Thiohalobacter thiocyanaticus: one gene and its partner. The protein of the gene in region 2 interacts with the protein of the main gene of each other region in a pairwise test. Links are inferred from orthologs where the notes say so. Each region holds a gene or a part of one and is shown on either strand. Other genes may lie near its edges.

Region 1 (3,778 bases), 1.4 Mb from region 2 along the record:
CCAAACCTGCCCGGCGCGATTCACTGCGTCTGGCAGTTTGGAAACTCATGGGCTGGCCCGAAACCCGCCACAGTGCACTCACGGACAGGCGCAAGCAGCCACGGCCCCAGCCGCCCCGGTTGGAGGGCGGCCGGGTCCTGATCGCCGATGACAACGAAATCAATCGCCGACTGACCGAACTGCAGTTGCAGGCGCTCGGCATCCGGGTCGACCAGGCGGCCGATGGCATCCAGGCGTTGGAACTGGCCCGGCAGCACAGCTACGATCTGATCATTCTCGATGTGCATATGCCCAGGCTGACCGGTGGCGATACCGCCCGCAAGATCCGCGCGACCCCCGACAACCCCAACCGTTCCACACCGATCATTGCTCTGACCGCCGACGCCCTGATCCATCTGGAAGCCGATGCGGATATCAGCGCGCTGGTCCAGGAAGTCCTGATCAAGCCGGTCACCGAGTACCGTATCTGGGAAAGTGTGCGGCGCTGGACCCGCGCCACACCTGCCGCGCCCGAGCCCGGCGCAGAGGAACGTGTCGCCGCGGTCAAACGGGAACTGGTGGAGCGTTTTCGCGGTGAAGCCGGACAGTGGCAAACGGCCCTGCAGCACGCCTTCGATGCGCATGACTGGCAGAACCTGCGGGAACAGGCGCACAAGCTCAAGGGCTCGGCGGTATATTGCGGCCTGCAGGCGCTGGCTGCGGCAGGGGAAGGCCTGCAGTCAGCCTGTGAGGCCGACGATGCACCGGCGATCGAAGCGGCACTGGCGCAGTGCCAGCAGGAACTGGAGCAGTTCGGGAACCGGGAGCCAACGTAGGATGGGTGGAGCACAGCGCAACCCATCGCCGTCCGGCGGCCGGGTGATGGAGTACGGCGCTGTGCGCCTTCACCCATCCTGTCTGCTATTTCCCGTCCGCCAGCAAAATCACATAGGCGATGGCATAATCGCGCTCGTCGGCGATGGAGACATGGCTGGCCGTCACGGCATTGGTACGAGCCAGCGCCTGGGCCGCGCCCCGGTAATGCAGTTCCGGCCGCCCCCTGGAGTCATGACCGACCTGGATATCCTGCAGCCTGAGCCCGTCCCGGAAGCCGGTACCAAAGGCCTTGGCCACCGCCTCCTTGACGGCAAAGCGCTTGGCCAGCAGGGCCGCCGGCCGCGCGCAGGCGTCGAACTCCTGCAGTTCCGCCGCGCTGAGTATGCGCTCGGCGAAGCGCCGGCCGAAACGCGTCAGCGCCTGCTCCATGCGGGCGATACTGACGATATCGGTGCCGATGCCATAGATCAGAGCCATCGGGTTCAGCGCCGCGCCGCGACCATCAGCCGCTTCATCTCGCGCACCGCCTCCTGCAGGCCGGTGAAGACGGCCCGGGCCACGATGGCATGACCGATGTTGAGTTCGCGAACGGCCGGCAACGCCGCGATCGGCTGTACATTGTGATAGTGCAGTCCGTGGCCGGCGTTGACCTGCAACCCGGCCCGCACGCCGGCATCGACCGCCGTGCGGATGCGTTCGTATTCGCTCTGCTGCGCCGCCCCGGCGGCATCGGCGTAATGACCGGTATGGATCTCGATGCAGGGTGCGCCGGCCGCCGCCGCGGCCTCGATCTGGGCCGGTTCGGCATCGATGAACAGCGACACCCGTACCCCGGCGGCGGCCAGCCGGGCACAGGCCTCCCGGATTCGCTGCGGCTGGCCGGCGACGTCCAGCCCGCCCTCGGTGGTCAGTTCCTCGCGCCGTTCCGGCACCAGGCAGCAGTCCTGCGGCCGGATGCGCTCGGCGATGGCGAGCATCTCCTCGGTCACTGCCATCTCCAGGTTCATGCGCGTCTGCAGGATGCCGGCCAGCATCTCCACATCGCGTTCCTGGATGTGGCGGCGATCCTCGCGCAAGTGCAGGGTGATGCCATCGGCGCCGGCCTGCTCGGCCTCGATCGCCGCCTGCACCGGGTCGGGAAACCGGGTACCGCGGGCCTGGCGCAGGGTGGCCACGTGATCGATATTCACGCCCAGCAGAATATCCTTGGGATGTTCAATCATGTCCGCTCCGCCCCTGTCCTTCCAGATCGATGAGAAATTCGCGTGTCTTCAGCGGCCGCTCGCCCAGATACTGTCCCAGCACCTGGCGCAGCAGCGGCTTGATTTCACGCAGATCCTGCGCATTGTCACAGGCCTCGGCCGCCAGTGCCAGCAGGGCCCGGCCGCTGATCCCGCCCTGCCCCTGCATCCGTTCCAGCCCCTGCTCGGGAAGGTAGCGGTAGCGGCAGCGGGCCTCGATCGGCTCACCGGACACGTCCGACTCCAGTACCAGCGCATACCCCAGGGCCTCCAGCAGTCGCTTCTCGAACACCCGCAGTACCGCCTCCAGGGGCTGGAGCGCGAAGCTGCCGAGCGCCTGAACGTAGGCATCGAAGACCTCGGGATGCGGATCCTGACGCTGCAGCAGTCGCAGCAGGAGCTCATTGAGATAATAGGCCGCGAACAGGGCCTGGCCACGAAGCTCGGGCGAGCGCCCGGCCACCTCCATCCGGCGCAGGCTGAACAACTCTCCGCGCCCCCCCAGGAACACAGCAGCGGCAGGAAGGGACGCAGCAGGCCGCGCAGCGGCGAGCGCGCGCTGCGCGCACCACGCGCGACCACGCCGATGCGTCCATACCCGGGCGTAATGAGCTCCAACAGCGCACTGGTATCACGCCAGGCCCGGTGATGCAGGATATAGGCGGGCTGCAGCTCGACGCTGTCGACGGCCATGGCGGAGTCACCCCGAAAATATAATTAGCCACGGAAAATAAGATATATGAGGCATTGCCGGCTGGGTTAGGCGCGACGGCACCTTAACCCAACGCATACGGCCTGGATGTTGGGTTATGCCCTACGGGCCAACCCAACCCGCGAAGGTTACGAAATTGTATTGTATCCGTGCTTTCCGTGTTTTCCGTGGCTATCCTGTTTCATTCATCGATGCCAAGGCTGCGCAGGGCACGCTCATCATCCGCCCAGCCGCCCTTGACCTTGACCCACAGCTGCAGGAATACCTTGCTGCCGAACAGCCGCTCCATGTCCAGTCGCGCCTCGCGGCCGATCTGCTTGAGCATGGCGCCGCCCTTGCCGATCACGATGGCCTTCTGCGAATCGCGCTCCACCCATACCAGTCCATGGATGCGCAGCAGACCGTCGTCGTCCTTGAACTGTTCGATCTGCACAGTCAGACCGTAGGGCAGCTCCTGACCCAGGCGACGGAACAGCTTCTCGCGAATCAACTCGGCCGCGAGAAAACGCTCGCTGCGATCGGTGATCTGCTCCTCGGGGAAATAGGGCGGCCCTGCGGGCAGGCGCGCGATCACGCACTGTTCCAGTCGCTCCAGATTCTCCCCGCGCGCGGCTGACAGGGGCAGGATTTCGGCGAAATCATGCCTGCCCGCCAGCGTCTGCAACTCCGGCAGCAGTTGAGCGCGATCCGCCACCCGGTCGATCTTGTTGACCGCCAGCAGTATCGGAACGCCGGCCTGACGCAGACGCCGCAGCACCAGTTCGTCCTCGTCGGTCCAGCGTCCGGCCTCGATCAGGAATACGGCCAGGTCCACGTCAGCGATGGCATCGCTGGCGGCGCGGTTGAGCGCCCGGTTGAGCGCGCGCTTGCCGCCGCGATGCAGGCCCGGGGTATCGATATAGACCACCTGGGCCTGCGACGTGGTCTTGATGCCGAGAATACGGTGCCGGGTCGTCTGCGGCTTATCCGAGGTTATGCTTATTTTCTGTCCGAGTATGCGGTTGAGCAG
Region 2 (2,993 bases):
TGATTGATTACCCTTTGCGCCTCCGTGTCTCTGCGTTCTCCGCGTTATTGTCACCCCGGCATGGCAGAACTCATCCCGGCGGCCACTGCATCGGCCGGCCGCCGAGCACGTGCAGGTGCAGATGGAATACCGACTGCCCGGCCTCTTCCAGGCAGTTCATCACGGTGCGATAGCCGCGCTGGTCCAGGCCGTCGATGCGCGCAACCTCCCGGGCGGCGAGATACATCTTCCCGACCAGCTCGGCCTGCGCCGGCTGCAGGTCGTTGAGGGTGGCGATATGCTGTTTCGGAATAACCAGCACATGGGTGGGGGCCTGTGGATTGATGTCGCGAAAGGCGATGACGTCGTCGGTTTCCAGTACGGTGTCGGGCTGGATCTCGCCGGCGGCCATCTTGCAGAACAGACAGTCGGTCATGGGACTCGCTCCTCCTCATCTTGAGATCATGATAACTTCGACCAGTGGTGAGGATAACGCAGAGTGCGCAAAGACGCAGAGTCGCAAAGGGTGTGAGGATCTTGTGATGACTCCGTCATTGCGATGCCCTGACTCGAAGGGGGGGATAGCCATAATGAAGCCCGCAGGGATTCCATGGCGCGCAGCGCCGTGGCACAAGCGGGCTTACGAGGGCACAACGCCTTTATGCCCCCTGGGTGCTCAGGGGCGAGCGTGGCGAATAATCGCCAACCGACTGATCACGCGGCACGAGATTGCTTCGCTGCGCTCGCAATGACGGAATACTTACTGCTCTTCGCGCCTCTGCGCACCCTGCGTTTATATCACCGAACCTCAGATGAAATAATCGACCGCGGTGCCGCGGTTGGCGTCGGGCTGGATCAGTTCGCGGGTATGGGAGAGGTAGGCGCCGACGGCTTGGCGGCCGGCGAAGTTGTCGGCAGCGCCTCTGCGCTGGCCGGTTGCGGCATCCTCGCCGCTCTCATACAGGCGTGAGCGCAGGAAGTCGCTGGTGGGGCTGTAACGGTGCTCGCTGCGGCTGCGTTCAAGCAGTTCGCCCTGAATGGCCTGCTCGGCGGCGTCGCGCGGGCGGCGCACGGCGGCGGGCTCGATCACCGGTTCGCCCCCGCGGCTGCGCTGGGCATGGGCGCCGGCCGACGTCGGGAGGCCCGCGCCGTGGGCGATGACAGGTAGGCGTGAGACGTCCATTCCGTGACCTTACCTTCCCTCGGGTGACAGGGTGGAGACTCAGAGGTCCCGGCGGCCGCTGAAGGCGTGCGACAGGGTGCCGCCGTCCACGTATTCTAGTTCACCCCCGAGCGGGATGCCATGCGCCAGGCGCGTGGCCCGGATGCCGTGGCTGCGGGCCAGATCGGCGATGTACTGGGCCGTGGCCTCGCCCTCCACTGTGGGATTGGTGGCGAGGATGATCTCGGCCACTTCGCCCCGGGCCAGGCGCTCCGCCAGCCGGTCCAGGCCGATATCGGCCGGTCCGATGCCGTCCAGGGGCGAGAGGTGACCCATGAGGACGAAATACAGGCCGCGGAAATCGGTGGCCTGTTCCACGGCGACGATGTCGGCCGGGGTCTCGACCACGCACAACTGGCTGCGGTCGCGGCTGTCACTGCGGCAGATGCCGCACACCGGCTCCTCGGTCAGAGTGCGGCACTGCTCGCAGTGGCCGACCTTGTCGATGGCATCGGTCAGCGCGGCGGCCAGCCGGCGGCCGCCCTCGCGGTCGCGCTCCAGCAGGTGGAAGGCCATGCGCTGGGCCGACTTGGGTCCCACGCCGGGCAGGCAGCGCAGCGCCTCGACCAGGCGTTGAATCGCCGGGGACAGGGACATGGGTCAGCGCTTCAGAACGGCATCTTGAAGCCGGGCGGAAGCCCCATGCCGGCGGTCAGCCCGGACATCTTCTCCTGGGTCGTCGCCTCGGCCTTGTGCACGGCGTCGTTCATGGCCGCAGCGATCAGATCCTCCAGCATCTCCTTGTCATCGCCGATCAGACTGTCGTCGATATTGACCCGGCGCACCTCGTTGCGGCAGGTCATCACCACCGTGACCATGCCGCCGCCGGCCTGACCGGTGACTTCCACGTTGGCCAGCTCCTCCTGGGCCTTCTGCATGTTGGCCTGCATCTGCTGGGCCTGCTTCATGATGTTGCCTAATCCGCCTTTCATTGCCTTTCCTCTCAGAAGTTTCCGAATACACCCAGAGTGAGTTCATGGGTTATGCGTTCATGCATCGTCCAGGGGCCGGATGCTGTCGGGCTGCACCCGGGCGTTGAAGGTATCCTGCAGCGCCCGGACCGTCTCGTCGGCGGCAATCGCACTCTCGGCGGCCTGCTGGCGCTCCTGGCTGCGCCGGGCCTGCTGCTGGGCCGGGGTCTCGGCCGGCGGCGGCGTCCCGCTGCCGCTGTCGATCTCCAGCCGCACCTCACGCCCCAGGCAGCGGTTCAGCGCCTCGGCCAGCTTGGCCTGCAGCGCCGGGGTCAGCAGGTGCTGGTGGGCCGGATCCAGATGCAGCTGCACCCGGCTGTCCCCGCAGCTGATCAGGGTGCAGTTCTCCGCCAGCTGTCCGGCCAGGCCGCGCAGGCCCATGGCGGCGATCAGGCCGGGCCAGTCGTCGCCGGCCGGCTGAGCCGCCCCGCTCCCTCCGGATGCCGTTGCAGTCGGCGCCGCGGGAGCCGAGGCCTGGCTTGCCGCCCCTGGGACACCCGGCCGCGCGGGCCGGGCCGGGGCCGCAGCGGCCGGCGTCTGCGCGGCCGCCGCCGGGCGGAAACTGAGCATGCGCAGCAGGATCATCTCCAGGCCGCCGCGCGGGTCCGGCGCCAGCGGCAGGTCGCGGCGGCCGATCAGGCCGATCTGATAGTGGAGTTGGACATCCTCGGGAGTCAGGGCCGCGGCCAGTTCGGCGATCACTTCCGGGGCATCGGCATATTCGTCCATCCCCTCCCCGGGCAATGCCTGGTGAACGGCAATGCGCTGCAGCACCGATAACAACTCGGCCAGCAGCGCGGCGAAATCGGTGCTGCGCTCGG

What was found. The genes of interacting proteins can lie anywhere in the genome.
Region 1: the proteins of recR (region 2) and recO interact in binary tests that used the Escherichia coli proteins (3 or more experiments, as listed by UniProt). The link is inferred for Thiohalobacter thiocyanaticus from one-to-one orthologs.

What each region holds. Positions count from the first base shown.
Region 1 is NZ_AP018052.1:1,112,262-1,116,039, reverse strand. The notes cover bases 789-3,778. They hold recO (DNA repair protein RecO), read right to left. Parts: upstream 2,545-3,778; coding sequence 2,032-2,544; downstream 789-2,031. Other genes in these bases: era (GTPase Era), read right to left, coding at 2,951-3,778; pdxJ (pyridoxine 5'-phosphate synthase), read right to left, coding at 1,299-2,039; acpS (holo-ACP synthase), read right to left, coding at 901-1,293; CFK21_RS05265 (ATP-binding protein), read left to right, coding at 789-815. Outside these bases: more of CFK21_RS05265, read left to right, coding at 1-788. UniProt on the Escherichia coli protein: Involved in DNA repair and RecF pathway recombination.
Region 2 is NZ_AP018052.1:2,520,721-2,523,713, forward strand. It holds recR (recombination mediator RecR), read right to left. Parts: upstream 1,799-2,993; coding sequence 1,202-1,798; downstream 1-1,201. Other genes in the region: CFK21_RS11670 (histidine triad nucleotide-binding protein), read right to left, coding at 71-415; CFK21_RS11675 (hypothetical protein), read right to left, coding at 788-1,162; CFK21_RS11685 (YbaB/EbfC family nucleoid-associated protein), read right to left, coding at 1,810-2,133; dnaX (DNA polymerase III subunit gamma/tau), read right to left, coding at 2,191-2,993. UniProt on the Escherichia coli protein: May play a role in DNA repair. It seems to be involved in an RecBC-independent recombinational process of DNA repair. It may act with RecF and RecO.